Linked DNA regions of Nitratidesulfovibrio vulgaris str. Hildenborough. The protein of the gene in region 1 interacts with the protein of each later gene in a pairwise test. Links are inferred from orthologs where the notes say so. Each region holds a gene or a part of one and is shown on either strand. Other genes may lie near its edges.

Region 1 (15,105 bases):
ATGCTGTTCGGCAGACTGCGCAAGGGAGGCACCGTGCATGTCGACGCGCTTCCGCAAGCCCCGAAGACCGCAGGCGTTGCGGGGCAGGGCGGCGCGACTCCCGATGCGGCATCACTGGGCCTTCAGTTCAGCTATCGCGAGCGGGGCGAGGGGAGCGCCGAACCTGCGGCATGAGGCTGTACCTGCTGCCTGACGATGCCTGCATCTTTCCCGATGTGGGAGAGGCGGGGCCGGATGGCCTGCTCGCCATAGGTGGTGACCTCACGCCGGAGAGGCTGCTTCGGGCCTATGAGGAAGGTATCTTTCCATGGTACGGGCCGGGTGACCCCATCCTGTGGTGGTCGCCCGACCCTCGTTGCGTGCTGCCGCTCGATGCCCTGCATGTACCGCGCAGGCTCATGAGGACTGTGCGGGCGAAGACCTTCGAAGTACGGCTGGATACGGCGTTCGCCGATGTGCTCGAACAATGCGCCGCCACCCCGCGTCCCGGACAGGGCGGGACGTGGCTGGTGCCGGAGATGCGCGCCGCCTATACCCGCCTGCATCATCTTGGGCATGCCCACAGCGTGGAGGCGTGGTACGGGGGGCGACTTGTGGGCGGGCTGTACGGGGTTGCCCTCGGGGGCGGGTTCTTCGGCGAATCGATGTTCCATGCCATGCCCGACGCTTCGAAGGTCGCGTTCGTCTGGCTTGCACGGTTGCTGGTGTCGTGGGGGTTCCGGTTCGTGGACTGTCAGCAGACGACCTCGCACATGCTGCGTTTCGGTGCCGTGGAGATGCCCCGGACCGACTTTCTCGCCTGCCTGCACGACGCCACACGGCAGCCGTCGCGCATCGGGCGCTGGCGGCTGCCGCAGGATTTCGTACCGTGGTAGACGAGGCTAGTGCTGTTCGTTCACCAGCGGTTCATGGCGGGCGAGGTCGTAGAAGCCCCGAAAACCGAAGGGCAGGTCGTAGCCGCTTACGGTATCGAAACGGATGAAGCCCATGGTCTTGCCTTCGGGTATGGCAGACAGGGGGGCAACACCTTGCGGTATGGGCAGGTCGAGAGGGCACGCCACGATGGCGGTGAACCTGTCGGCGTATTTGCGTTCGAGGTAGGCTATCACGGCATCGCACTCTTCCTTGGTGAAGGCTTCGAGCACGGCGCGCAGGGCGTCTTTCGGGTCGCCGGGGTTGGCGGGGTCGATGGGGTCGCCGACAAGGCGCATGCCCTCAAGGCTTGCCAATTCCTCTTCGCGGGTTCCGGTGCGGAACAGGTGCGCCTCGACGTTGCGGCGTCCCTTGAAGGTTCGTATCGTGGCGGAGATGACATAGGCCCTTTCGACGGGCATGTCCTCCGGTGCGGGCGTCAAACATATGTCCATGGTGTCCTCCAGCAACGACGGCAGGTTGTTCGTGGTCATCATAGAGGATAATGCGACGGGAGGAAAGCGTGCCTTTCGCGCAGGGAGAACCAATGGCCGATACGTGTTTCAGACTGCATACCGAATTCGAACCGACAGGAGACCAGCCCGAGGCCATCGGGCAGATTGTCGCAAACCTCGGGCATGGGGTGCGCGACCAGGTTCTGCTTGGCGTCACCGGGTCGGGCAAGACCTTCACCGTGGCCAATGTCATCGCCGCATGTAACAGGCCTGCCCTTATCCTCGCCCCCAACAAGACGCTGGCGGCACAACTGTACAACGAGTTCCGCGCGCTTTTCCCCGACAACGCCGTGGAGTATTTCGTAAGCTATTACGACTACTACCAGCCTGAAGCCTACGTTCCGGCCTCTGACACGTATATCGAGAAGGACTCGTCCATCAACGACAACATCGACAAGCTGCGCCACGCCGCCACACACGCGCTTCTCACGCGGCGTGACGTGGTCATCGTCGCCTCGGTGTCGTGCATCTACGGTCTTGGTTCTCCTGAATACTACGCCCGTCTTGTCATCCCGGTCGAGTGCGGTCAGCGCTTCTCAATGGACGCCCTCATGACGCGCCTTGTGGAGGTGCAGTACCAGCGCAACGACTTCGACTTTCACCGTGGTACGTTCCGTGTTCGCGGCGACGTGCTAGAGGTCATTCCCGCCTACCATCACGAGCGCGCCCTGCGGATAGAGTTCTTCGGCGACGACATCGACGCCATCAGCGAGATAGACCCGCTCACCGGCGAGGTGCTGGGCAGCGTGGGCAAGACGGTCATTTACCCGGCAAGCCACTACGTGTCAGACCGCGACAACCTCGTGCGCGCCATGAGCGACATCCGCGACGAACTGGGTGAGCGACTGCGCGAGTATCAGTCTGCGAACCGCCTTGTGGAGGCTCAGCGCCTTGAACAGCGCACCATGCTCGACCTTGAGATGATGGAAGAGCTTGGCTACTGCAACGGCATCGAGAACTATTCGCGGCATCTTGACGGACGCGCGGCGGGACAGCCCCCTTCGTGTCTGCTCGACTACTTTCCCGACGATTTCCTGCTCTTCGTCGACGAGTCGCACATCACCGTGCCGCAGGTGGGGGCCATGTACAAGGGCGACCGTTCCCGCAAGTCCACTCTGGTGGACTTCGGCTTCCGCCTGCCCTCGGCACTGGACAACAGGCCGCTGGAGTTCGCAGAGTTCCTTACGCGCATCAACCAGACGGTGTACGTCTCCGCAACCCCGGGCAAGTGGGAGCTCGACAGGTCGCAGGGTGTCATTGCCGAGCAGATCATCAGGCCCACAGGGCTTGTGGACCCTGTGGTTGAGGTGCGTCCGACCCGCGGGCAGGTGGACGACCTGCTGGCGGAATGCCGTGCCCGTGCGGCACGCGACGAGCGGGTTCTCATCACCACGCTCACCAAGCGCATGGCCGAAGACCTCACCGAACACCTCGGCAACATGGGACTCTCGGTGCGCTACCTGCATTCGGACATCGACACCATGGAGCGCATGGCCATCATACAGGCCTTGCGGCGCGGCGAGTGCGATGTGCTGGTGGGCATCAACCTGCTGCGTGAAGGTCTTGATATCCCCGAAGTCTCTCTGGTATCGATTCTCGACGCCGACAAGGAAGGCTTCCTGCGTTCCACCGGGTCGCTCATCCAGACCTTCGGTCGTGCGGCACGTAACGCCGCCGGAAGGGTCATCCTCTATGCCGACACGGTGACCGCCTCCATGCGGGCTGCCATGGATGAGACGGCGCGTCGCCGCGAACGGCAGCAGGCATGGAACGAGGCCAACGGCATAGAGCCCCGCACCATCCGCAAGAGTCTCGACACCCCCTTCGACGCCATCTACAGCGCGGCGTCTGAGGGTGGCAAGGGCAAGGGGCGCGGAAGAGGGCGTCAGGCTGCCCCGGCGGTCGAGAATGTCGCCGAATACGGCACCTCGCCAGAAGATATGGCGAAACACATCCAGAAACTGGAGCGGGAAATGCGTGAAGCTGCCAAGGAGCTTGAATTCGAGCGAGCCGCGACACTGCGCGACCGCATACGCCTGCTGCGCGAACGGCTCATCGAAGCGTGACGACCATGCGAGGCAGGTTGCCGCTTTCCACGCGCATCTACAGGCTGCGTAACCGTTTCGGCTCTGTGTGGCCGCTGCTCATCGGTCAGGTGTCGCTCCTGTGCGTCTTCATCTGTGCCACCCTCGGTTACATGTATATCGAGGGGTGGTCGGCGTTCGACAGCTTCTACATGGTGGTCATCACCCTTTCGACCATCGGCTTCGGAGAGGTGCATCCTCTCTCGTCACAGGGCAGGCTGCTGACCACGCTGGTGGTCTTCGCCGGTGTGGGCAACTTCGCCTTCATCATCGGCGCGTTCTCTCAGCTTCTCGTCGACGGCAAACTCTACAGGTACATGGGGAGGCGCAGGGTGCTCAAGGCCATAGCCAAGTTGCGCGACCACTGCATCGTCTGCGGATACGGTCGGATAGGCTCCGTGGTTGCAAAGGAACTGATGGAGGAGGGGGTCGCCCTCGTCGTCATCGAGAACGACCCCGCCATGATCGAGGCGCTGGAGACCGAAGGCATCCTGCATCTGGCGGGTGACGCCACCAACGACGAACTCTTGCAGGCGGCTGGGATAGAGCGTGCCCGCGCGCTTGTGGCGGCACTGTCGCTGGATTCGGCGAACGTCTATGTGGTTCTCAGCGCCCATCAGATCAATCCGTCCATGACCATCGTCGCCCGGGCCAGCGAACCCTCGCATATCGGCAAGCTCAAACTCGCCGGGGCCGACAGGGTGTTCCTGCCGCACCATCTGGGCGGTCTGCGCATGGCGCAGTCCATCCTGCGTCCCACCGTGACCAGCTTCATCGAACTGGCGCACACGCGCTCCGACCTCAGCATCCAGATGGAAGAACTGGAGATCGGCGACGACTCGGTACTGGTTGGCAAGACCCTCATCGAGTCGGGCATCCGCCCCCAGTACAACCTCATCATCATCGGCGTGAAGAGACCCGATGGCACGATGCATTTCAACCCCGAATCGACGTATACCCTGCAAGCGCGCGATACCCTCATAGCTGTCGGGTTTCCCGAGAATTTCAAACAGTTCCAGGAGATACTCTAGGTGGCAGAACCCGTCCGCATCCTTGCCGTGGTACTGCACTACGGAGACCCCGCCCTTGCCGCACAGGTGCAGGAACAACTTGCCGGGGCCGACAGCGGCCTTTCCGGGCGGGTACGCGTCTATGACAATGCGGCCCCCGTCTCCTACCCGGGGGCGTGGCGCAGGGCCACCGACAACCTCTATTGGGCAGGTGCGCTCGAGGACTGTGTGTCTCTCGCGCGGGAGGAGGGGTTCACCCATCTGTGGTTCCTGAACAATGACATCGAATTCGTCTCCCGCCCGCCGTTCATGGCCCGTGCCGCCGCCCATCTCTGGAGGCTAGGCGAACGTCTGGGGCATGACGTGGGCGTGTGGGCACCTGCCGTGCTGCGCAGTCCCTATCATCCCCAGATGGTGCATCGCGAGGGTGTGGCCTTCAGTCGTGTCGCCGTTGCCGATGGCATCGCGCCGGTCTATGCCCTCGACTGCATCGAGACCATCGGCGGTGTGGACGCCGGCGACAATCCCTATGGCTACGGGGTGGATGTGTGGCTTTCGCTTCGCGCCCACCATGCGGGCTGGCCTGTCATCGTCGACCACGGGGTCGTCGTGCGTCATCGCCACCACACCACGGCGCGGACCCTGGACGGATTTCTCGACACCGCAGGCCGTGCGGAAGATGCCTACATGACACAACGCCTCGGCCCCGCATGGCGTGATGCCGTGCGTACCATGCAACAGAACATCATACACGAGCGCATCCAGTGACCCGACCCGACGATAATGGCCGCGACGCCAACAAGACGCAGGCGTCATCTCCCATGACCGAAGTGAAGACGGGCCGCGTTGTCGACGATGCCCCTGTGAACGATGCCCCTGAGAACAATGCCGCAGAAGCGACGTCTCCCGCCCGGCATGACGCGATTCCCGAAGAGGCCCGCCAGCGCGCCGCACAACTTCGGGCAGACCTTGAGCGGCATAACCGCCTCTACTACGAACTTGATACGCCCGAGATAAGCGACGCCGAATACGATGCCCTCTATCGTGAACTCGTGGGCCTTGAAACTCGCTGGCCCGCATTGCGGGACGAGGCCTCGCCCACGCAGAGAGTCGGCGGTGAAGTGCTCGAAGGGCTTGAGAAACAGGCGCACACCCTGCGTATGTACAGCCTCGACAACGCCTTCTCACGCGACGAGTGGGGGGCGTTCATTCAGCGCATGTACAACGCCCTTCCTGACGCCCCTTCGGCCTTCTGGTGCGACCCCAAGATGGACGGCCTCGCGCTGGAGGTCATCTACGAGAATGGCGTCTTCACTTCGGCGTTGACACGGGGCAACGGTGAAGTGGGCGAGGTCGTCACCGCCGCCATGCGGACGGTGCGCAACCTGCCCCTTGCCCTGCGCGGAGACGACGTGCCGCGCCGTATCGAGGTGCGCGGCGAAGTGGTCATCGCAAAGGCCGACTTCGAACAACTCAACGCGCGGCAATCTGCCGCCGGGGGCAAGCTTTTCGCCAACCCGCGCAATGCGGCGGCGGGGTCGGTGCGACAACTCGATACAACCGTCACCGCCGGAAGGCCCTTGCAGTTTCTCGCCTATGGCGTGGGACAGGTGGTCCTCGAAGGCGGCACCGCGCCGTGGACGACCCATAGCGGCCTCATGGCAAGGCTTCGTGAATGGGGGTTCGATACGCCGCCGGAGGGCCGTCTGTGTGCTTCGCCGGACGAGGTGTGGGCATACTACGAGGCGCTTGGCGCACGTCGAGAGTCGCTTGCCATCGAGATAGACGGGGTCGTCGCGAAGCTTGATGACACCGAGGCGCAGGAAGCCCTCGGTTTCACGGCGCGTGCCCCACGGTGGGCACTGGCCCTCAAGTTTCCTGCGATGCAGGCGCGTACGCGTCTCGATGACATCCGTGTGCAAGTGGGGCGCACCGGGGTGCTTACACCGGTGGCGATACTCGAACCCGTGCGCGTGGGCGGTGTAGAGGTCTCGCGTGCAACGCTTCACAACGAGGACGAGATTCGCGCCAAGGGACTGATGCTGGGCGACATGGTGCTGGTACAACGCGCTGGCGATGTCATCCCCGAGGTGGTGCGCCCACTGGTCGAAGAACGCACTGGTGACGAACGGCCCTTCGTCTTTCCGGAAAACTGTCCGGAATGCGATAGCCCTGTGGTCAGACCCCAAGGCGAGGTGGCGCACCGGTGCGTCAATGTCATGTGTCCTGCGGTGCGCAGGCAGTCCATCATCCATTTCGTCTCCAAGGCGGGCCTCGATGTGCGCGGCGTGGGTGAACGATGGGTGCAGCAGCTTGTGGACGGCGGGCATGTGACCTCACCCGTCGGGCTTTTCTTGCTGACCAAGCTCGACCTGATGCGTTTCGAGCGCATGGGGCCGACTTCTGCCGCCAATTTCGTCACCGCGCTCGATGCCGCCCGCACAGGGGCGACGCTTGTCCGGCTCATCTGCGCCCTCGGCATCCGTCATGTGGGTGAACAGACGGCACGTACCCTTGCCGCGAACTTCACCGACCTTGACGCCCTGCGTGAGGCCGACGCCGAGACCTTGCAGCAGTTGCCCGACATCGGCCCTGAAGTGGCAGGTTCCATTCGCAGCTTCTTCGCCAACGAGGGCAATCTCGAACTGCTTGAACGGTTGCGTGCCATCGGCCTATGGCCGAAGCGGCAGGATGCTCCGCCGGCTTCGGAGGGCGCTGATGCCATCGTACTCCCCCTGCAAGGACTGAAGGTGCTCTTCACCGGAAGCCTCACCCGTGTGGGACGCACCGAGGCCGAAGATATGGCGCGGGCTGCGGGGGCCAATATCGCCAGCAGCGTCACCAAGTCTCTTGACCTTCTTGTCGTCGGCGGTAAGCCCGGTTCGAAACTCGAAAAGGCCCGAAAGCTTGGCATCCGGGTCATGGAAGAGGCGGATTTCTTCGCCATGCTTGCGTCGGGAGTCGCATCTGTTGATGCTTCCGAAGCCGTCGCGGAGGAGACTCCGCCCTCTCAGGAAGCCGCAGGCGCTGAGGATGCTCCTTCGCAGGGCGCGGCCCATGTCCGCACGGCTTCCGACGAAACGGGGTCCGCATCGGGCGATGATTCTCGCGGCGCGGCGGCAGAGAATGATCCTGCCCGTCCCGCACGCGGGGGCGCGATGAGCACCGCTGAAGGTGAAGACGTGCCACGGGGCAGGGCAGAGCAACTGAAGCTGTTCTGACGTTCTGCACCGAAACGGGAGGTGGACGTGGACTTGGCAAGTAGCCTATGCACGTTCAGGTCACCTGATACGCTGGTTGAACGTATCCCGCTGTCGTCGGCGGGTTGTATCTCGATTCCCGTTCCGTCATCATGACGGGCGGCAAGCTGCAAGGAGCAGGCATGAGTACTCCGATTATCGTCATGGGGGCGGGCGGGCGCATGGGGTCGACCATCTGCCGCCTCGTCCAGGAAGAGCCGCAACTGTGCCTCGCTGCCGTACTTGAACGTCCTGACCGGGCTTCGGGAGTCGCGCGTGATGGGTGCATCGCAGGGAGTGACCCTGATGTGGTGTTCCCGCAGGTGCCGGGTGGCGTGATCATCGATTTTACAGCACCCGAGGCGAGCATGGCCACGGCAAGGGCGGCTGCAAGGCACGGTAACGCCGTCGTCATCGGCACCACGGGGTTCAATGAAGAGCAGAAGGCGGAACTTGCCGAGCTTGCACGGCAGATACGGCTCTTCTGGGCACCCAACATGAGTGTGGGCGTGAACGTCCTCCTCAAGGTGCTGCCTGAACTTGTGCGTCTGCTGGGTGAGAAGTACGACCTTGAGATGGTCGAACTGCACCATAACCGCAAGAAGGACTCCCCCAGCGGTACGGCCCTGCGCCTTGCCGAATGTCTTGCCGAGGCCCGCGACTGGAATCTGCCCGATGTGGCATGCTACCACCGTGAAGGCATCATCGGCGAGCGTCCGCAGAAGGAGATCGGGGTGCAGACCATCCGCGGCGGCGATGTCGTGGGCGTGCATACCGTCTACTGCCTCGGCCCCGGCGAACGCATCGAGGTCACGCATCAGGCCCATTCGCGCGAGACCTTCGCGCAGGGGGCCCTGCGCGCTGCGGCATGGCTGGCCACGCAGAAGCCCGGCAAACTCTACAACATGGCGGACATATTCTAGGTGAAGGTAGCACTTCTGCAGATAGACACGGTCGTCGGCGACATCGTGGGCAATGCAGCCCGCATCGCCGACGCCGTGCGTGAGGCGGCCTCTCTGGGGGCCCGCCTGTGTGTCACGCCCGAACTCGCCCTGTGCGGCTATCCGCCGCGCGACCTTCTGTTGCAGGACGATTTCGTTCCCGCCTGTCGCAAGGCCCTCGAAGCCCTTGCCCAGCAACTGCGAGACCTGCCCCCCGTGCTGGTCGGGGCACCCGTCCCCAATCCTTCGCCCGTGGGCAACCCCATCCATAATTGCGCGGTCCTTCTGCGTGAGGGAAAGGTGACGGTTGCCACCCGCAAGGTGTTGCTGCCCAACTACGATGTGTTCGATGAACGGCGGTATTTCGAGTCGGGCGTGGGGTGCGGGGTCGTCACCATCGATGGCTGGCGGTTCGGGGTGACCATCTGTGAAGATGTCTGGAACGACAAGACGTTCTGGCAGGAGCACCGACATTACGAGAACGACCCCGTCGCCGACCTCATGGCGGGCGGGGCAGACGCCATCCTCAACCTTTCGGCCTCGCCGTTCACGCTGGGCAAGCAGGCGGTGCGTGAGCGGATGCTCTCGCGGGTGGCCTTCCGCTACCGGGTCTCGGTGCTGTACGCCAACCAGGTGGGCGGCAACGACGACCTCGTCTTCGCGGGCAAGAGCATCGCCTTCGACGCCACCGGGACGCTTATCGCGCGCGGACGCTCTTTCGCGGAGGACATCGTGATGGTCGATGTGGCACAGGCCACAGGAACCATCACCGCTGAACCTACGTCCGATGAAGAGCAGGTCTGGAAGGCACTGGTGCTGGGCACACGCGACTACGCCCGCAAATGCGGGTTCGACGGGGCCGTGCTGGGGCTCTCGGGCGGCATCGACTCGGCCCTTGTGGCTGCCGTCGCGGCGGAGGCGCTAGGGCCGGACAAGGTCCTCGGGGTGCTCATGCCGTCGCCGCACTCCAGCGAGGGAAGCGTGACAGATGCCCTTGCGCTGGCCTCTTCTCTGGGCATCGCAACGTGCACCATCCCCATCGGCGACCTGATGCACGGGTTCGAAGCGGCCCTTGCACAGGCCTTCGCGGGGCGTGAGGCTGACGTGACGGAGGAGAACATCCAGTCGCGCATCCGGGGCAACCTGTTGATGGCCCTCTCCAACAAGCAGCGAAGGCTGCTGCTCACCACGGGCAACAAGTCGGAACTTGCAGTGGGGTACTGCACCATCTACGGCGACATGGCGGGAGGGCTTGCCGTCATCGCCGACCTGCCGAAGACCCTCGTCTATCGCGTGGCGCACTGGCTCAACGAACGTGACACGTCTCACGGGCACGAGGGGCGTGAAGCCCGCGAGACCATACCCTCTGCCATCCTGACCAAGGAACCTTCGGCCGAACTGAGGCCCGGACAGCGCGACAGCGATTCGTTGCCACCTTATGATGTCCTTGATGGCATTCTCGAACGGCTTGTCGAATTGCGACGTAGTGCGGCGGATATCGTGGCCGAAGGCTACGATGTGGAGACCGTACGCAAGGTCTTGAGGCTGGTCTGCAATGCCGAGTTCAAGAGACGTCAGGCCCCGCCCGGACTGAAGGTCACGGACAGGGCTTTCGGCACCGGGTGGCGTATGCCGGTGGCGGCGCGCGTCAACCTCGGGTGACGCCATAGGCTGACACGTGCGGCTGATGCCCGCTACGGCGGGAGTGTGGCTGGCATGATACTGAAATGACATGACTGAAATGAAGAGGGTCGGGCATCGATGATGCCCGACCCTCTAGCGTCTGTCAGAGTCGCGTCTGCCATAAACGGTCATGCGAAATGGCTGGAGAAGAAGTCTCAGTCCATCTTCTCAAGACGTACCGTCTGGCTGTAGTAGGCAGCCCCTTCGCCGACATCGGTCAGGCGTGCGCCGATGAGCACGTTGGGGCACCACCCCGTTGCCAGCCAGCCTCCGCGCCCCATCATCACGGCATCCGGGTGCAGTCCCGGTAGCGTCTCCACGCGGACGGGCATCTCACCGTAGGGGGACACGAGTCGCGCAGGGCGCGTGATGTCGAGGTGCGCAAGGGTCGTGCAGTCAGGCGCCACATGCACTGTTGGCTGGCCCTGCTGCGCGTCTTCCGGCATCTGCGAATGGAGATGCGTGGCACGCACGACAGTCAGAAGGTAGAGGGGGTACTCTTGAGTGAGTGCTGGTTCGGGCGAAAGCCTGTCGACGAGATGGAACTTACCGTCATCGTGGGCGAAACGCATTCCCTCATAGGCGACCTGCGGGCGGTCGGCGGTGGAGAAACCCCGTTCGCGCAATTCTTCAAGTGACACTTCAAGGTTCGGGGTGTCGATGGCGCGCCGGAGGATGTCTTCACGAGGCGGAAGCGCAACGGGGGAGGACAGGCGTGCCCCGAGGTCGCGGATGATGTCGAAATCCTCGCGGGCTGCCCCCGGCGGAGGAAAGATGGCGGCGGCATACTGTACATTGTCGTGTTGATATGAGCCGAGGATGTCCTCGCGCTCAAGCAGCAGGGCGCATGGCAGCACCACGTCGGCGCGGCGTGCCGTATCGGTGAGGAATGCATCGACGACGACCTTGAAGCCGCATCGTTCGAAAGCCTTGGCGGCACGGGTCGCCTCAGGTATCTGATTGACCACGTTGGAACCGTCCACCCACACGAAGTCCACTGGCGGGTCGGCCTGTTCAAGTTCATGCGCCAGAAGCGGCAGGCACAGCGTGCGCGCGGGCGTCCCGGCTTCCTTTCCCCAGCGGGCGTCGATGTTGCGGCTGGACGAGATGCCATAGTACACGCCGCCGCCCGCATGGCCGACGTTGCCGCTGAGCATGGCAAGCGCATCGACCCAGCGGACGTTCTCGCCGCCAGCCACATGGCGTTGCATCCCCCAGCCGAGGAGGGTCGCTGTGCGCCCGCCGTTGCTGCGGAACCATCGTAGCAGGAGTTCGAGGTCGGTTGGGCGGGCGTCGCACGTATGCAAAAGGTCGCTTTCTTCGTGAGCAAGAAGCAGGGCGCGCAGGTGTTCGAACCCGGTGCAGGCGGCAATCACGGGCGGCGGTATGTCTCCGGCTATGACCATGCGCCGCAGGGCTGCTGCGGCAAGGAACCTGTCCGTACCCGGACGGATGCGTATGCGGGCATCGGTGAATGCGTCGTTGGCGTCGCCGCCCGGAGAGATGGTCAGCACCGGGATGCCCGCCTTGCGGCGTTCGCGCACGATGAGTGAAAGATGGTGCGACGAGCGCGTGAGGTCTTTCCCCCAGTTCACGATGGCGGAAGCATTGGCAAGGTCGGCTGGCGCGTGCTGGTCGTTGTCGCCAAAATCCAGTTCAGAGGCGGCAAGCCCTGCCTCGTCGCAGAGGGAACCCCGGGTGGCGCTCGCCCCCAGCGAACGGAAGAGATAGCGACTGGCTTCGGCCAGTGCCCCCCTGAAGCCGAACCCGCGGATATGCAGGATGCGCTCGGGCATGTCGCGGAGGGCGTCGATACGTGTGGCGCAGAGGCCGAGAGCTTCGTCCCAGCTTGCAGGGCGTAACGCATCGCCCTGCCTGACGAGGGGAGTGGTCACCCTGTCGGGCGCGTGCAGCCTTTCGAACATGCGCCGCCCCTTGCGACAGATGCTCCCCTGCGTGAACGGGTGGTCGGGGTTGCCGCTCACATGGGGCTTGCCTTCGGCATCCGTCGTCACGACGAGTGAGCAGCACCCCGGACAGTCGAGCGTGCAAGCCCCGATGGCGCGGAGTGGATGAGCTGCCATTGGCGTCTCCTGATTTTATGGCAAGGCCGTATGTGATGAGGCCGGTTTCCGGCTTTTCAGGAATCTTCAGGTGGTTGGCACGTCTTTCGGCGAACCTGTGTCATGCTCCAAATCCCGTTCCGGGATTTGCGCCACCAGCGGCGTCATAGTCGCCGGGTGGAAAGGCACGGCATACGGTCACTGACGGCAGGGGTGAACCCTGCCTGCTCCCTTTGCCGGACTTTCCGCCATGGGCGGAAAGCTTCAAAGGCCGGTTGCCCGGCCTTTGATTTGCACACGCCTAGCCTGCGTAGAGTTTTTCGCCCGGTACGATGGGAATGCCGTTCTGCTGCAGCACTTCGATGGCCTGTTCTGTCCGGTCGAAGCGGAAGATGAGCAGCGCGTTGCTGCCACCCGGCTGGACGTAGGCGTACATGTACTCGACATTCACGCCCTGCCCGCTGAGGGTCTGGAGGATGCCGTGCAGCCCGCCGGGATGGTCGGGCACCTCGACGGCGACGACGTTGGTGCGGCCCACGGTGAAGCCCTTGTCCTTGAGGACGGACTTGGCCTTTTCATGGTCGTTGACGATGAGGCGCAAGATGCCGAAGTCGGAGGTGTCGGCAAGCGAGAGGGCACGGATGTTTATGCCGGCTTCTGCCAGTGTTCCGGTGACTTCGGCGAGGCGACCCGCCTTGTTTTCGAGAAAAACGGATATCTGTTCCACTTTCATGGGCCGGTCCTTGTGCTTGAGGTCTCGCGGGATAAGCCCCTCTGGGCATCTGTGAACTGATAGCATCCGCCCGTAGTGCATGACAAGCGTCCCGAGGTCGCCCGCAGGGCCCTTGCGCCTGTTTACAGACTCAAGGCCGGAAGCTATAGGGAGTAGGGCTGTGGCGTCACGGCCCTACGTTCGATCACGCTCCGGACGGAGCATCCATCAGGAAGCATCGCATGTCCAACGCCATGAATTTCGCCTTCATGCGGGCCGAGCCCCTGCCGCCCAACGGACGCAAGGTCGCCATCATAGGCGCGGGGCCTTCGGGACTCGCAGCCACGGGCTACCTCGCGTGCATGGGGTATCAGGTCGAGGTGTACGACAAGCTGCCCGGCGCGGGGGGGCTCATGGTCTTCGGTATTCCGGGCCATCGCATTCCCGCCGACCGTATCCAGCGAGGCGTGCATATCCTCGAACGGCAGTACGGCACCATTTTCCATACCCGCACCAAGATATGTTGCAGTGCCCCGCTGCATGAAGAAGAGGGCGACCACTTCTCGTGCGACATCAGGGGGCTTGGCGAGCTGGTCGAAGGGTATGATGCCGTGATGATCTGCACCGGCTCATGGAAGTCGCGCAAACTCGGCATCCCCGGCGAAGCGCTTCCCGGCGTCTATTCGGGGCTTGAGTTCCTGTTCCCCATCCGTGCCGTCAGATACGCCACCACCAACGTCAGCCTGCCCGATGTGGCGGGCCGCATCGTCGCCGTGGTCGGGGCGGGGCATTCCGCTGTCGACGTCGTGCACAGTGCCCATGCCCTGGGGGCTGAGAAGGTCTATATGGTCTACCGTCGCACCCGGCGCGAAGCCCCCTGCGGCAGCTTCGAGATAGACCGCATCGAGGAGGCAGGTGGTACATGGCTTGAGCGCTGTACCCCGACCGGCATCGTCGGTGATGGAAAGGTCGAAGGGCTCGAACTTCGCGACAGTGAAACCGGCGAGACCTCCGTATTGCCTGTGGACGTCGTCGTCACAGCCATCGGCGAGATTCCCACGCCGCCCTTCCAGAAGGAACTGGGCCTTGAGAACGTCCGCAAGGGCGAAGTGCGCTGGCTGCACATGACCAGCATCGAGAACGTGTTCGTGGCAGGCGACGTCCTCACCGGGCCGAGCAAGATAGGCAAGGCCGTCTACAGCGGGCTGCGCGCCGCGCGTTCGCTGGCAAACTGGCTCGACCTCAGGGCGCAGCACCGCGAGAGCGAATACAACTACGATGCGGACGTCATCCACCGCTGAACCGGAGACGCAGATGGCCGACAACGCCGACAGGGGCAAGACCCTGTACATAGATTACAGCAAGTGCATCGGTTGCGAGACGTGCGAGGCCGTGTGCGCCTTTCTGTACGACGCGCCGCGCATCGTCATGATACGTACCGTGGACGGGTTGATGGCGCCTCTCTATTGCAAGCACTGTGAACAGGCCCACTGCATGAAGGTGTGCGCCCGTGGCGCCCTCATGCGTGACCGTGACGGGGCCGTGGTGCTGCAGCCCATGCTCTGCCGGGGCTGCGAATCGCGGAATTGCGTCCTCGCCTGTCCGTATGCGGCGTTCTTCGCCACTGACCAGGGGGTGACCGTGCGCAAGTGCGACATGTGCGCCTCGCGCCGTGACGTGGGCCTCGGGCCCGCCTGTGCAGAGATGTGTCCGTGCGGTGCCATCATGTATGTCGACCGCGAGATGATCGATACGCTTGAAACCGATGAAGCCCGTGCCGCCCGTGACCGTGTCATGGCGCATGTAAGGCCCCCCTCTCGCAAACGTGAACAGGGCGAAGGCTGAGCGGCATACGCAAGGCTTCGCTGGCATGGGATGACAGGGGGGAGGGCAGAGGCTCTTCCCCTTTTCCTTGTCGGCTGCTTACGGTCGAGCCGCTTATGAGG
Region 2 (15,082 bases), 400 kb from region 1 along the record:
GCGATTGATGGCGACGAAGCGAGGCGCCGGGCCTACCTGCTTGACAGGTTGTGCCTTGCCCTGTTCGGAGTGGTACTTGATGATGAGCGGTCTTTTCAGACCGGAGAGGCCGACCTTGGCGTTCTCGACCTTGATGCCGGGCCAGATGCCGTGCCAGATGCCGTGGCGCGGCTGTTCGACGCGGTGTGAGCCGGACTTTTCGCGAGGCCCGGCGCCGTGGCTGAAGGCTGCGGCGGATGCCCCGCCACCGTTCCATCCCCGTGGAGGTGCGTACCATGTTCGTTACAGCGAGTGATGCCGCAGCCCGTATCTGTCCGCTTCTGCCGCCCGTGGCGGACAAGCCTGCTCCATGTCAGGGCAGCGCATGCATGATGTGGCGTTTCAGGTATCCCGAGCGTCGTTCCGTGGACGACACCGGCTACTGCGGACTCGCCGGCAAGCCTGCCGGGGCGATGTGACCCGCGTCACCACTACAGGAATCCCCATGAACAATGTGCCCAGCGGACGCCATCACGTCTCGACCTCCCGCAATCTCTTCGCCTGGTTCCTCTTCGCCCTGCTGCTGCTTTCGCTGTATCTCAGTTATCAGCTTGTGGCCCCGTTCCTGCACACCATAATCCTCTCCAGCGTGTTCAGTGCCAGCATCTACCCGTTCTACCGCAGGCTGACGTCATACCTTGGCGAGAGGCCGGTGCCCGCAGCGCTACTGGTGCTTGCAGGCGTGGTGATTCTGGTCGTCATCCCTGTCGTCGTCTTCGTCATCGGCCTCATTCCGCAGGCGGTGGCTTCGGTGTCCGCCATCACGCGCTGGCTGGCAGGGCATGGCGGTCTGGACGGTCTCAACGACGCCGCCCTCGCGCCCTACATCGCATGGGTGCGCGAGAATCTGCCCTTCATCGACCCCGCCCAACTCGACGTGCGCAGTAGCCTTGTTCAGGCTTCAAGGGCGGCAGGGCAGACCCTGCTGCAGTGGGGAACGTACGTCCTCGGCAACACCCTGTTGCTGTTCGGACATTTTCTGCTGCTTCTGCTGTGCATGTTCTTCATGCTGAAGGACGGGGCGTGGATGGTACAGCGTGTGCGGTATCTCTCGCCGTTGCGTATCGACCAGCAGGACCGCATCATCCTCGAATTGCGCCGCGTGGGGCGTTCCGTCCTCGTGGGCGGACTTCTCGTCGCGGTCATCCAGGGGCTTCTCGGAGGCGTGGCGCTGGCTGCGGTGGGCATTCCGGCCCTGTTCTGGGGAACGCTGATGGCGTTCGCCTCTCTCGTGCCTGTTGTCGGCACAGGACTCGTGTGGGTTCCTGCCGTGTGCTACCTGCTGCTGACATCGCAGTGGGAGTCGGCCCTCTTCCTGTCACTCTGGTGCGGCATCGTGGTCGTGGGCGCGGACAGCATCCTCAGGCCCTACTTCATGCGTGGCGGCGTGGGGATGCCCGTGTTCTTCATCTTCCTGTCCATCCTCGGAGGGGTCAAGGCCTTCGGGATGCTTGGCATTCTCGATGGCCCGCTGATTCTGAGCTTCACCGTGGTGATGCTCTCACTCTATGGGGACGAGTACCGCGACATCCTTGATGCCGGAAGCCTCGCACACTCTCGTGGGGCGGAGTGCGAAAAGGGTGAAGCCTCCGAGGAAGGGCCTGACGGCACGTAGCCGTCAGGTTGCCAAGTCTTCTCGCTTCATCTACGAAGAGGGGGAGAGGTGCGCACGGATGCCCGTCCGCTTTTCTCGTGAATTTCCGGTCCTCTTCGTGGGATACCCCGCGTGACCGTAGTGCTTGAGGCATTATCCTCGGAGCATGGCCGCTTCGACCTGTATGGTTTTCTGTTGTGGATGTGCCGTCCTTTGGCCAGTAGACCTGCCTTCACGGGACTGACGACACATGAGCACTCTGCCCGATAGCCGCGAATCCCGTGAGATGCCTTCCGGTAAGGAAGGCGGTCTCCCCGGGAGTGCGCACGAAGCCCCGATTGTTGCCCGGGGGGATGTCTCGCGTTCCTCCGACAGCACCGGCCTTGAATATGCTTCGGCTGCAGCACCCGTGGGCGACTTGCTGCGGGCCGTACGTGGCGGCATGCATGGTGTGACGGCCTCCCGTGGGGGTGTGTCCGGTGCCAATGCCAGTGTGGGGGTGGCGGTTTTCGACGGTGCCGGCAACCTGCTGGAGATGAACCCGCAGCTGGCACGCCTTCTGGGGTGCGGTGACTGCCCGCCGCCTTCCCTCTTCTCTTCGGGTTTCGTCGGCCTTGAAGGCACGACAGAGGTCCTTTCGCTGTTCATGCGCATCGCAGCCGGAAAGGTTCCGGGGGGCATGTGCCGCAAGCGATTTTGCGGCGAGGGCGGCAAAACGTTCACTGCGCGGGTGACTCTCTACGCCGAACATGACATCTCTGGGCGCGTCGCACGCATCGTCAAACTGGTGCAGCCCGAGGCGGGAGAGGATGCCTCTGTTCCGGGGGCGGACGTGGCCGACAAGGTGCGCGCCGCACTCGACCTCATCGCCTACGCGCGTCTCAATGAACGTGACCTGCCTTCCCTGGTGGCGCGCTTCCATCGCATACTCCGGTCGCTGATGCCGTTCGAACATTGCTATGTCGCACTCTGCGACGGGCCGGGCGGCATGGTGAGTTATCCCTACTATCGCGACATCGGTGTCGTCAGCCGCGATGCCCGCGCCTTCGGCGATGGCATCAGCGAGTACATCTACACGAACGGTGCTGCGCTGGTCCTTGATGCGCAGGGGATAGAGTCGCTTGAGCGCGCGGGGCGCTTCCGCCTGCGTTGTGCGCGCCCTCGGCACTGGATAGGCGTTCCGCTGCGGACGCACGGGGGCGAGGTCATCGGTGTCTTCGCGGGCAAGAGTTATCGTGAGGGCGATGCCTACACGGTCGAAGACCGGTTGCTTCTCGAACTGGTCTCGGGACATGTGGCGGGGGCCATCATCGAGCGGCGCAAGGCGTTTGCGCTACAGGAAAGCGAAGCACGGTTCAGGGCCATCTTCGAGCATTCAGCCGCCGGCATCTGCCTAGTGGGGCGTGACGGCCTGCTGATGGATGCCAACCCTGCCTTCGAGGAACTGCTCGGGCTGACACGTGCCGAAGTGGTGGGGTGCCGCTTTGACGCCTTCCTGCCCGTGAAGGCCGCATCCGAGCTCGATTCCACCTGCCGCAGCTCTTTTGCCGAGGGGCGCGACACCGTGTCACTGCGGCTGCCGTTCCTGCGGGTGGATGGCGAGCAGCGTTGGGGCAGACAGATCGTCACCGCCGTGCGCGACGTGGCGGGTGATGTGGCCTTCGTGCTTGCGCAGGTCGAGGACATCACAGAGCAGCAGCAGACCGAGGCGCGGCTGACACGCATGGCCTTCCATGATGCGCTCACCGGCTTGCCCAACCGCGTTCTTTTCCTCGACAGGGTGGAGACGGCGCTGCGCCGCGCCCGTCGCCATGAGACCTACCATTTCGCCGTACTCTTTCTCGACCTCGACAGGTTCAAGGTCGTCAACGACAGTCTCGGTCACAAGGCGGGTGACGAGCTGTTGCGCCAGTTCGCAAGGCGTCTGGAACCCTGCCTGCGCGAGGTGGACACCATGGCGCGCTTCGGGGGAGACGAGTTCGCCATCCTGCTGGACGACATGAGCGACGTTGACGAGTCGGTGAATATCATCGAGCGTCTTCAGGCTGCGTTGCGGCAGCCGTTCCTCGTGCAGGGGATGGAGGTCTACACCGGTGCCAGTATCGGGGCTGTGCTCCGCGCCCGCGACTACACGCAGGCGGAAGATATCCTGCGGGATGCCGATATCGCCATGTATCGCGCCAAGGATAGCGGCAAGGGCCGGTTCGTGGTGTTCGAGTCGAGTGCTGCTCCCGGGGCACAGGACATCCTGCGTCGCGAGAACGAATTGCGCAGGGCGCTCGATGGTGACGAGATCGAGCTGTACTTCCAGCCCATAGTGGCCTTGCGGACGGGACGCATCACCGGTCTCGAGGCTCTCGTGCGCTGGCAGCATCCCGAACAGGGGCTGCTGGCTCCCGGCACGTTCATCCCGCTGGCGGAAGAGTCCAATCTCATCTGCGACCTCGACATGCACGTCTTCCGCAAGGGATGCCTTGCCGTGGTGGCGCTGCAGGAGGCCTTCGAGGGGCCGCTGGCAGTCAACATCAATATCTCGGCCCGCAGCTTCCGCAGGCTACGCATGGTGCAGGACATCACGGACATCCTGCGCGAGACGGGATGCCCGCCACAGATGGTGAAGCTCGAGATCACCGAGAACCTGCTGCTGACAGGGCTTGAAGTGACGGACAAGCTCTGGCGTCTCAAGGACCTTGGACTGTCCCTCGTGCTTGACGATTTCGGTACGGGCTATTCTTCGTTGAACTACCTGCGCCAGTTCCCCATGGATATCCTCAAGATAGACAGGTCGTTCATCAGTCGCGTGCACGAGGAGAGGGCGGCGAGGGGTATCGTTGAGTCCATCGCCAACCTCGGGCGCACGTTGGGTCTCGGAGTCGTCGCCGAAGGCATCGAGGTGTCGGAACAGGCAGAGATTCTGCTGGAAGTGGGCTGCCCGCACGGGCAGGGCTATTTCTATTCCCGCCCTCAACCGTTCGACCGGATGCTTCGCACGCTCGAACGACGTCGCCCGTTGCCGTTGTCAGCAGGATAGGGCTGGCCCTCCCCCCCCTCGCGCATTCGCAAGCCGTATGAGGGGGAATGGGCGCATCCCATCACGTTGCGACCTCCTGTCTCCAGCTTCAAGCCGTGCCGGGTTCCGTATGCCCTAGCCGTCTGACAGGGGGGGCGACTCATTCCGTCACGCCGTGTCGGCGGCAAATGCGGTTGCGCCTGAACTTGGGGGCAAGACCCGCCTGCGAAGAGCATGAACCGCCACGCCCGGTCCTTCCGTGACCATGGCCTCTCGTACGTTCCGGTCACGGGCGCAAACGTCATGGACGGCCCGGCCCCGGTGCCGCTGTGGGGATTCGTCGAGAAAGCCCCCGCCCTTCTTCGGAAAGGCGGGGGCTTGTCATTCAGACCTTGCAGCCGGTGTCGGTTCAGTTGGGCTTGAAGGCTACGGGCAGCACGTCGTCGATGTGCGATGCCAGATGCACTTCGATACGGCGCAGCAGGTCGGCGGGCACGTCTTCAAGGTCCTTGGCGTTCTGGGCGGGAATGACGACGTGCTTGAGACCACGCGCCACGCCTGCGAGAATCTTCTCCTTGATGCCGCCCACCGGCAGCACTCTGCCACGAAGGGTGATTTCACCCGTCATGCACAGGTCGCTGCGTACGGGTCTGCCCGTGAGTGCGGAGATGAGCGCGGTGACCAGTGTCACACCTGCCGAAGGGCCGTCCTTGGGGGTCGCCCCTGCGGGGACGTGGATGTGCAGGTCGCGGTCTTCTGCGAAGCCGGGGTCGATGTCCAGTTCTTCTGCACGGCTGCGGGCGTAACTCACGGCTGCCTGTGCGCTTTCCTTCATCACGTCGCCAAGCTGTCCGGTGAGGATGAGCTTGCCCTTACCCTTGAGGGGGGAGACCTCGACATTGAGCACTTCACCGCCATAGGGCGTCCATGCAAGGCCGAGTGCCACACCGGGCAGCAGTTCCTTTTCGTGTTCATCTTCAAGGAAGCGGGGGGCACCAAGGAGTTTCTGGGTGAGCGCGGGCGTCACACGGAAGGGGCCTTTGGAGCCTTCAGCCTTGCGTCGTGCGAGTTTGCGGCATACCGAGCCTATCTCGCGTTCGAGATTGCGGAGTCCCGCTTCGCGCGTGTAGCCCCGCACCAGCGTCTCTATGGCTGCGTCTCCGATGGTTATCTCGTTCTCTCCGAGGCCGTTGGATGTGGCCTGACGCGGGACGAGATGCCTGCGTGCGATGGCGACCTTCTCCTGCATGGTGTAGCCGGGGATGGAAATGATCTCCATCCGGTCGCGCAGCGGCGCGGGAATGGTATCGAGCTGGTTGGCCGTGCAGATGAACATGACCTTCGACAGGTCGAAGGGGACGTTCAGGTAATGGTCGCTGAACGACCAGTTCTGTTCCGGGTCGAGCACTTCGAGCAGGGCGGACGAAGGGTCGCCCCTGAAGTCGGCACCTATCTTGTCGATCTCGTCGAGCATGATGACCGGGTTGCGCGTGCCGCACTGCTTGAGGCTCTGGATGATGCGACCGGGCATGGAGCCTATGTAGGTGCGCCTGTGCCCGCGAATCTCGGCCTCGTCCCTCATGCCGCCCAGCGAGATGCGCTGGAACTTGCGGCCCAGTGTGCGGGCGATGGAACGCCCCAGCGAGGTCTTGCCCACGCCGGGAGGCCCGGCGAAGCACAGGATGGGGCCTTTCGAGTCCGGGTTGAGCTTGCGTACCGAAAGGTATTCGAGGATGCGGTCCTTGACCTTGTCGAGTCCGAAATGGTCCTCGTCGAGAATGACCTTGGCCTTGCGGATGTCGAGCCTGTCGCGCGAGAGCTTGCGCCACGGCAATTCCGAGAGCCATTCGAGATAGGTGCGGGTGACGGTGGCCTCGGACGAGTCGGGATGCATGGCGGCGAGTCGGCGAAGCTGTTTGTCGGCCTCCTTGCGGACGTCCCGGGGCAGCTTGGCGATGTCGAGAGCACGGGCAAGTTCCTCGAGTTCTTCGTCCTCGTTGCCCGATTCCCCCAGTTCACGGCGAATGGCCTTGAGCTGCTCACGAAGGAAGTAGTCCTTCTGGGCCTTGTCCATGCCTTCGCGGGCCATGCTCTGTATCTTCGCCTGCATGGAGGCCACTTCGGCCTCCTTCATGAGCTGCTTGTTGACGAGTTCGAGTCTTGCCACAGGGTCCACGCATTCGAGGATGTCCTGTGCGTCGGAGACCTTCATGCGCAGGTTGGCCGCGATGAGGTCGGCGAGGCGTCCCGGTTCGTCGACGCTGTTGAGGACGGACATGATTTCCGACGTGGAGATGCCGCGCAGGGAGAGTATCTTTTCACTCTGCTCGCGCGCCGTGCGCATCATGGCCTCCTGCTCGACGGTCAGGGGGCCGCTGTCCACTTCCGGCATGGGGGTGACCCGTGCGGAGATGTGCGGTTCCTCGGACGTGAAGGCGTCCACGTGTGCCCGCGTGACACCCTGTACCAGCACCTTGATGCGCCCGTCGGGCATCTTGAGCATGCGCATGATCATGACGACCGTGCCGGTGTGGTGCAGGTCGTCGGGGGTGGGGTCGTCCACCTGTTCGTCGTGCTGTGTGCAGACCATGAGATAGCGGCTTCCGTTGAGGGCCGCGTCCACGGCTTGCACCGATTTCTCCCGCCCGACGAACAGGGGCAGAATCATGTAGTTGAACACCACCACGTCGCGTACGGGCAGGACAGGAAGCTCCTGCGGGATTTCAGGCGTCTCCTGTGCTGCGTCGTCTGATGCAGGCGAAGCGTCATCGGATTCGGGCGTACCCGCATCGTCATCCGCCTCCGCGGCAGGGGCGTTCTCGTCATCCGCACCGGAGGCAGACTTGCCATCTGCTTCCGGGGTGTCGGCAGGTTGCACCGCCGCAAGTGTGTCACCGTCATCCACGACGGTGTCCGGCTTGTCGTCGGTGTCCACGGTGGCGATGGTCGTGCTTTTCGTGTCGTCGTTCGTATGGGTCATTCGCTGGCACTCCCTGGTGCTCGGAAACGTATGTCGAAAGTGTCGGGTAGCGGGCCTTCATGGGCGGGGTCGTCATGTTTCACGACGTGGTCAACCCGGCTGAACATGGGACCTTTGCGCAAGGCCGTCTCCAGTGTGGCGAGGGCCTCATCCGTCCCGTCGGCGCACAATCGCACCGTCCCGTCCGGTTCGTTGCGCACCCATCCGCGGAGGTCCAGGCGCAGGGCCGTTCGCCGTGTCCATGAACGAAAGCCCACGCCCTGGACACGGCCGATGACAGAATAGGAACGGCGGGGCATGAAAACTCCTAGAGCAGACCGTCTTCCTTCAGGCTGTAACAATCTTCGTCCGTCACGATGACATGGTCAAGTAGGCGGATGCCGAGCGTCAGCGCCGAACGCGAAAGCTGGCGGGTCACCTCGAAGTCGGGCTGCGATGGCACAGGGTTGCCACCGGGGTGGTTGTGCACGAGGATGATGCCCGATGCACTGCAACGCAGGGCCATCTCGAGCACATCACGCGGATAGATGACAGAGGCGTTGACCGTGCCCTTCGTGGCACGTTCCCACGCGATGAGTCTGTTCTGGTTGTCCAGAAGGGCCACCCATACTTCCTCGTGCGGGCAGTTGCCAAGGCGCATCCGCGCCATCTCCGCCACCGACTGCGGGGTGCAAAGCACCTTGCGTTCCCGTGCAGGACTCTCTTCGTATCGTGCCATGCATTCGCGCAGCAGAAGCCAGTAGTCCAGAAGCCCCGGCCCGAAGCCCTTCACCGAGAGAAGTTCCGGTGTCCGTGCATCGAGCACGCCCCGCAACGAGCCGAAACGGTGCAGCAGTTCCTTGGCCAGAGGCTTGGTATCACGCCGCAGGACGACAGTGCCGAGCAGCAGTTCCAGCAATTCATAGTCCCGCAGACCCGTACCGTCGACTCGCAGCCGTTCCCGCAATCGCTCCCTGTGGCCGTGGTAGTGTGGCTTGTCTGACATGATAAGTAGTTGTGACCATGGGGCAAGGGGTTGGGTCACATTCTCCTTGTATGGCGTGGGACAGGGCGGGCGAAGACGGTGAACAGGCCCGCCACCAGTGCATCGAGAGACTGTTCGGGAGAACGTTCGCCGGTCTTGATGCCACGTTCGGCTTCAAGGGTCAGGTCGAGCATGCGGGTAAGCCCGCTGTAGCCGAGTTGCTGCGCAAGCTGTTGCTTGACGGGAAGCACCGACGGGGGAAGGCGTACCGGTTCGCCTGAAAGAAGTTGCCAGAGTTGACGCGTCTCCCGCAACAGCATGCCGATGAACGGAAAGACCATGCTGTCTCCGCCAAGCTTGTCCCGTTGCACCTGCCGCCATACGGCCTGTGCGTTGCCACCTTGCAGGGCCTTGATGAAGGCGAAGATGTCGAGGTCGGGCTCATGGCTGACCAGTTTGGCAAGTTCGGGGCCGAGCGTTGCGTCGAGGCCTGCGGCAAGCAGCAACTTGTCAAGTTCCGTGGCGGCGGCGGTGGCATCGGCGGGCATCGCCGCGGCGATGGCGTCGAGTGCCCCGGGGGCGAAGCGCGCCCCGGCGTCGGTCGCCCGCTGCTGGAGAAATCGCCGGATGCCACGTTCGTCAAGACCGGGACTGCGCCACACCCACCCTTTGCGTTCCGCGAAGTCAAGACAGCGAAGTTTGGCGATATGCGCCGGAATCTTGGGTTGCCCGCGTTCGAAGGGCACTTCGAGGCAGAAGAAGGGCCATGAAAGAGGGTTGGGACGGGCGAGGGCTGTGGACAGGCGCTTCCATACGTCGGCGGGCAGGTTGTGGGCGTTGCGCACCACAAGGGCGCGGGGGCTGCCGAAGAGCCCTTGCAGCGTGAGATGTTCCCAGAAGACGGGGGGAAGAGCCTCGTCGCCCCAGAACACCTGTCGCTCAAAACAGGTTCCGCCGGTTTCGGTGGCGTTGACCAGCCCGGATATGTGGTCCTTGAGGAGGCGACTGTCGGGGCAGATGCAGAAGCTGAAGCCGGGTCTGTCCATATTGCTGCTCGCACGGGAGAAATTGAAGGCCCGGAGACTCTTCGTCTCCGGGCCCTGTATACATGAGGTCGCCTTGGAAGGTCTAGAAGTTGCGGCGCATGGCGTCGGTAAGCTCACGCACCAGTTGCTTCGTAGACTCCTTGATGGCCGCCGCTTCGTCGTAGGTGTCGAGCAGGTCGCTGTAGTAGCGTACCCCCGACTGCCATGCCACGGTGTTCGTCGAACCGTTGTACAGGATGAACTCCATCCCCATGACCGACGAATAGAGAATGGCGGTCGTCTGTCGGTCACCTGCCCAGCGACGCAGCGTCATCTGGGTGATGCGTATCTGCAACTCGTAGTCGGTGGGGCCGCTATCCTTCCAGACGGCGAGCTTGCGGGCACCTATCTCGTCACGAACCTGCGAACGGATGATGTGCGGCAGATTCGCATACATGGTCGGGTTTTCGACCCCCTTGATCTTGAGGGTCTTTGTTCCGTCGCCGAGGGTGCTGGGCCCGTCGGCCGACAGCGTGTACCCTGCGCAGCCCGAAAGGACGAGCAGCGCGGCCATGCACAATAGGGCGGCCCGCAGGGGGGCCAGTCTAGCTGACGACCACATTGACGAGTTTCCCGGGGATGACCACCACCTTGCGCACCGTCACGCCTTCCAGATAGCGGAGGACGTTGGGTTCGTTGAGGGCGAGGGTCTCCACCTCTTCGCGCGACGCATCGGCGGGGATGTCGAGCTTGCCGCGCAGTTTGCCGTTGACCTGCACCACCAGCGTCACCGTATCGCGCACGAGGGCATCCTCCTTCCAGCGCGGCCACGGCAAGGTGCTGACGCTTTCGGTGTGGCCGAGAAGCGCCCAGAGTTCCTCGCTAAGGTGCGGCGTGAAGGGAGAGAGCAGCGTGAGCACGGTGGACACGGCGGAAGACAGTACCTTGCGACCGGATTCGTCTGCGACGAGTTCATCCTTGGCGAGATACAGGGCGTTGACCAGTTCCATGACAGCCGCGATGGCCGTGTTGAACTGGAACCTGTCGTTGAGGTCGTCACCGGCCTTGCGGACGGTGGCATGTTCCTTGAGCCGCAGTTCACGCGCGACGGGTGTCTTCGCGTCCTCGGCGGTGCTGGAACAGGCGCCCACAGCCAGAAGGTGCTCGCGCAGTTCTTCGACAAGACGCCATACACGGCCCACGAAGCGGTACGAACCTTCGATGCCGCTCTCGCTCCAGTCGAAGTCGCGCTCCGGCGGTGCAGCGAAGAGGCAGAAGAGGCGCACGGTGTCCGCGCCGTAGCGGGCTATCATCTCCGTGGGGTCGACGACGTTGCCCTTCGACTTGGACATCTTGCTGCCATCCATGAGCACCATGCCCTGCGTGAGCAGGTTGGCGAAGGGTTCATCGAGTTCGATGAAGCCGCAGTCGCGCAGTGCCTTGGTGAAGAAGCGGGAGTAGAGCAGGTGCAGGATGGCGTGTTCGACACCGCCGATGTACTGGTCCACGGGCAGCCAGTAGCGCAGGGCGTCAGGCGTGAAGGGCGCCTTGTCGTTGGTGGCGTCGGTGTACCGTGCGAAGTACCACGACGACTCGACGAAGGTGTCCATGGTGTCCGTCTCGCGCCGTGCCTTGCCGCCGCATACGGGGCAGGTGCACTCGTAGAATGCCGGAGTGTGCGGCAGCGGCGAGCGACCGTCATCGTGGGTCTTCACATCGAGCGGCAGCACCACGGGAAGGTTCTCTTCCTTCTCGGGCACCACGCCGCAGGCGTCGCAGTAGATGACGGGAATGGGCGCACCCCAGTAACGCTGGCGCGAGATGTTCCAGTCGCGCAGGCGGTAGTTGATGGTGCGGCGTCCGTTGCCGGTGGTCTCAAGGTCGTCGGCGATGCGCTGCTTGGCGTCTTCGTTGGCAAGCCCGTCGAAGGCGCCGGAATTGACCAGCGCACCGGCTTCGGTCCATGCCGCAGACATGGTGGCGGGGTCGAGCGCTTCGCCCTGGGGCTGGATGACCACCTGCATGGGCAGGTCGTACTTGCGGGCGAATTCGAAGTCGCGCTGGTCATGGGCGGGAACGGCCATGACAGCCCCGGTTCCGTATTCGGCGAGAACGAAGTTGGCCACCCATATGGGCATCTTTCGGCCGGTGAAGGGGTTCACACAGTAGGCACCGGTGAACACTCCCTCCTTTTCGAGGGTGTCGGACTGGCGGTCGATGCGGTCCATGTTGCGGATGCGCTCGACGAAGGCTCGCACGTCATCAGCTTGCGGCTTGCCGTCGATGAGCTCTTCCACGAGCGGATGCTCGGGGGCGATGCTCATGAAGGTGGCACCGAAGATGGTGTCGGGGCGCGTGGTGAAGACGGTGATGGAGTCGTCGCGCCCGTCCAGCGCGAAACGTATCTCTGCACCCGTCGACTTGCCAATCCAGTTGCGCTGCATGCTGAGGACGCGCTCGGGCCAGCCGTTCTCGAGCTTGGAAAGGTCGGCCAGAAGCTCTTCGGCATAGTCGGTGATGCGCAGGAACCACTGGGTGAGTTCCTTCTGTTCCACTGCGCTGTCACAGCGCCAGCACAGTCCTTCGATGACCTGCTCGTTGGCGAGCACGGTGTGGCACTTGGGGCACCAGTTCTGGGCCGCCTTCTTGCGGTAGACCAGACCCTTCTCGAGGAAGCGCAAGAAGAAGAGCTGCTCCCACCTGTAGTACTCGGGTGTGCAGGTGGCCACTTCGCGCTGCCAGTCGTAGGAGTAGCCAAGCCGTTTGAGCTGGCTGCGCATGTTGTCGATGTTGGCGAACGTCCACTTTGCAGGGTGGGTGCCGTTCTTGATGGCCGCGTTCTCGGCGGGCAGGCCGAAGGCGTCCCATCCCATGGGGTGAAGGACGTTGAAACCCTGCATGCGCTTGAAGCGCGCCACCACGTCGCCGATGGAATAGTTGCGGACGTGCCCCATGTGGATGTTGCCCGAAGGGTAGGGGAACATCTCGAGCACATAGTACTTGGGCTTGTCGGCTTCGGTATCGCACTGGAAGATGCCGCTGTCTTCCCACTTCTTCTGCCACCGGGTCTCGATGGACTGATGATCGTATTTCATGCCCGCATATTCCTTTGATTTCTCGTAGTGAAGGCTCCCCGGTCAGACGCGGGGTTTGAGCTGCCCGCCTTCGAGGGCCTTGGCTGCGGCATCGAGGATGCCGTTGATGAAACCGCGTGCGTTGGCGTCTCCGAATTGCTTCGATAGCTCAAGGGCCTCGTTGATGGCGACCTTGGGCGGGACGTCGATGCGGTAGAGCATTTCGTACACGGCGATGCGCAGGAGCGTGAGTTCGACCCTTCCGATGCGGTCGATGCGCCAATTCTGCGAGAAGAGGCCGATGACCTCGTCGATGTTCGCCTGTTCAGTCCAGATACCCTCGATGAGTTCCCACGCGAAGCCCTCCGGCTGCGGCGAGCGCCCCTTGTCGGCCACGTCGGGCGACGAGGCATAGGCTTCGCGCAACTGCTTCACCGAAGCGGCAGGCGAGAAACCGAGCCCGTAGAGTATCTGGAAGGCAAGTGCCCGCGCGGCCCGGCGGGAAGGGGTGCCTTTGGTCGTCATGGTCTACAGCTGCTCCATCACGCGCACGGTCTCGAGCACTGCGGCGGCGGCTTCGGCACCCTTGTTGCCTGCCTTGCTGCCGGCGCGTTCGATGGCCTGCTCGATGTTGTCGGTGGTCAGCAGGCCGAAGCCCAGCGGCACGCCGCTTTCGAGGCAGGCCTGTGCAAGGCCCTTCGAGGCTTCGTTGGACACGAAGTCGAAGTGGGGTGTGGCGCCGCGGATGACCGCGCCGAGCGCGATGATGCCGTCATACTTGCCGCTGTGGGCCAGCTTCTTGGCTACGAGGGGCATCTCGAAGGCACCGGGAATGCGGACGATGGTGAGGTTCTCGCGGTCGCAACCGTGACGCTGGAGATAGTCACAGGCGCCGCCGATGAGACGGTCGACGATGAAGTCGTTGAAACGGGTGGCGACGATGGCGAACTTGAGGCCCTTGGCGTCGAGCTGGCCTTCGATGGTCTTGATGTGCAGCATGGTTGCTCCTTTTCCGGGCTGGCCGGCGGCTGATATATGCGCCCCTTGCGGGGTTGCGGTCCTTCGGGCCGCGCTTCGGCCAATCTGGCCCGGCGCGGTGTGCAGACCCGTACGGGGCTGCGACGACGCCTCTAGGCGTCGCCTCCGTTCTCGTGGTGCTTCAGTTCAAGCAGGTGGCCCATCTTCTCCTTCTTGGTGCGCAGGTACTCTTCATTGAAGGCGCACGACTCGAGTTCGATGGGCACACGTTCGACGACTTCTATGCCGTAGCCTTCGAGGCCGACGATCTTCTTGGGGTTGTTGGTCATCATGCGCATCTTGCGCACCCCGAGGTCGACGAGAATCTGCGCACCGATTCCATAGTCGCGCAGGTCGGCCTTGAAGCCAAGCTTGTGGTTGGCCTCAACGGTGTCGTACCCTTGGTCCTGAAGCCCGTAGGCCTTGATCTTGTTGCCGAGGCCGATGCCGCGTCCTTCCTGGCGCATGTACAGCAGCACGCCCGACCCCTTGGCCGCAATCTGGCACAGTGCCGCGGCGAGCTGGCCGCCGCAGTCGCAACGCAACGAACCCAGCACGTCACCGGTGAGGCATTCGCTGTGCACGCGCACGAGCACGGGCTCGCTGGGCGAGATGTCACCCTTGACGAGGGCGATGTGGGTCTCGTCGTGCAGTTCGTTCTCGTAGGCGATGATCTGGAAATCGCCGTAGCGGGTGGGCATCTTGGCTTCACCCACGCGCTTCACCGAAAGAAGGCCCGACTGCATCCGGTAGCGGATGAGGTCCTTGATGGTGGCGATCTTCATGTTGTGCTTTTCGGCGAACTCGATGAGGTCGGGCATCCGCGCCATCTCGCCATCTTCGCGCATGATTTCGCAGATGACTGCGGCAGGCTTGAGATTGGCGAGCTTGGCGAGGTCGACGCTACCCTCGGTCTGTCCGGCACGGACCATGACCCCACCCTTCTGGGCACGAAGGGGGAAGATGTGACCGGGCGTGACGATGTCTTCGGCCTTCACGTCGTCGGCGACGGCGGTCAGGATGGTCGTGGCACGGTCGGCGGCGGAGATGCCGGTGGTGACACCGCGGCGCGCCTCGATGGAAACAGTGAAGTTGGTGCCGAACTTGGACTCGTTGCGGCGGGCCATCAGGGGCAGCTGTAGCTTGTCCACCCACTCGGGGGAGAGGGCCAGGCAGATGAGGCCGCGCCCGTGGGTGGCCATGAAGTTGATGACCTCGGGCGTGACGTGCTGCGCGGCGATGGTAAGGTCGCCTTCGTTTTCGCGGTCCTCGTCGTCGACGAGGATGATCATCTCGCCCTTGCGGATGGCGTCGATGGCCTCTTCGGCCTTGCAGATGGACATGTGGTACCTCGCTTATGTGAAGGGAAAAGGGCTAGA

The links.
Region 2: the proteins of ligA (region 1) and leuS interact in binary tests that used the Escherichia coli proteins (3 or more experiments, as listed by UniProt). The link is inferred for Nitratidesulfovibrio vulgaris str. Hildenborough from one-to-one orthologs.

The regions. Positions count from the first base shown.
Region 1 is NC_002937.3:1,685,336-1,700,440, forward strand. Bases 4,974-8,042 are described here. They hold ligA (NAD-dependent DNA ligase LigA), read left to right. Parts: upstream 4,974-5,342; coding sequence 5,343-7,742; downstream 7,743-8,042. Other genes in these bases: DVU_RS07610 (glycosyltransferase family 2 protein), read left to right, coding at 4,974-5,289; dapB (4-hydroxy-tetrahydrodipicolinate reductase), read left to right, coding at 7,904-8,042. In the rest of the region: ATP-dependent Clp protease ATP-binding subunit ClpA, read left to right, coding at 1-174; aat (leucyl/phenylalanyl-tRNA--protein transferase), read left to right, coding at 171-875; DVU_RS07595 (hypothetical protein), read right to left, coding at 882-1,367; excinuclease ABC subunit UvrB, read left to right, coding at 1,460-3,493; DVU_RS07605 (potassium channel family protein), read left to right, coding at 3,499-4,542; more of DVU_RS07610, read left to right, coding at 4,543-4,973; more of dapB, read left to right, coding at 8,043-8,683; DVU_RS07625 (NAD+ synthase), read left to right, coding at 8,684-10,363; DVU_RS07630 (molybdopterin-dependent oxidoreductase), read right to left, coding at 10,540-12,468; DVU_RS07635 (ACT domain-containing protein), read right to left, coding at 12,749-13,180; DVU_RS07640 (FAD-dependent oxidoreductase), read left to right, coding at 13,402-14,460; DVU_RS07645 (4Fe-4S dicluster domain-containing protein), read left to right, coding at 14,474-15,004. UniProt on the Escherichia coli protein: DNA ligase that catalyzes the formation of phosphodiester linkages between 5'-phosphoryl and 3'-hydroxyl groups in double-stranded DNA using NAD as a coenzyme and as the energy source for the reaction.
Region 2 is NC_002937.3:1,276,868-1,291,949, forward strand. What follows is about bases 9,963-13,008. They hold leuS (leucine--tRNA ligase), read right to left. Parts: upstream 12,708-13,008; coding sequence 10,218-12,707; downstream 9,963-10,217. Other genes in these bases: lptE (LPS assembly lipoprotein LptE), read right to left, coding at 9,963-10,234; nusB (transcription antitermination factor NusB), read right to left, coding at 12,750-13,008. Outside these bases: DVU_RS05605 (hypothetical protein), read left to right, coding at 1-189; DVU_RS05610 (hypothetical protein), read left to right, coding at 276-458; DVU_RS05615 (AI-2E family transporter), read left to right, coding at 485-1,654; DVU_RS05620 (putative bifunctional diguanylate cyclase/phosphodiesterase), read left to right, coding at 1,884-4,664; lon (endopeptidase La), read right to left, coding at 5,053-7,623; DVU_RS05630 (acylphosphatase), read right to left, coding at 7,620-7,922; RadC family protein, read right to left, coding at 7,931-8,608; holA (DNA polymerase III subunit delta), read right to left, coding at 8,644-9,633; more of lptE, read right to left, coding at 9,716-9,962; more of nusB, read right to left, coding at 13,009-13,211; ribH (6,7-dimethyl-8-ribityllumazine synthase), read right to left, coding at 13,215-13,685; DVU_RS05665 (bifunctional 3,4-dihydroxy-2-butanone-4-phosphate synthase/GTP cyclohydrolase II), read right to left, coding at 13,817-15,046; DVU_RS05670 (riboflavin synthase), read right to left, coding at 15,078-15,082.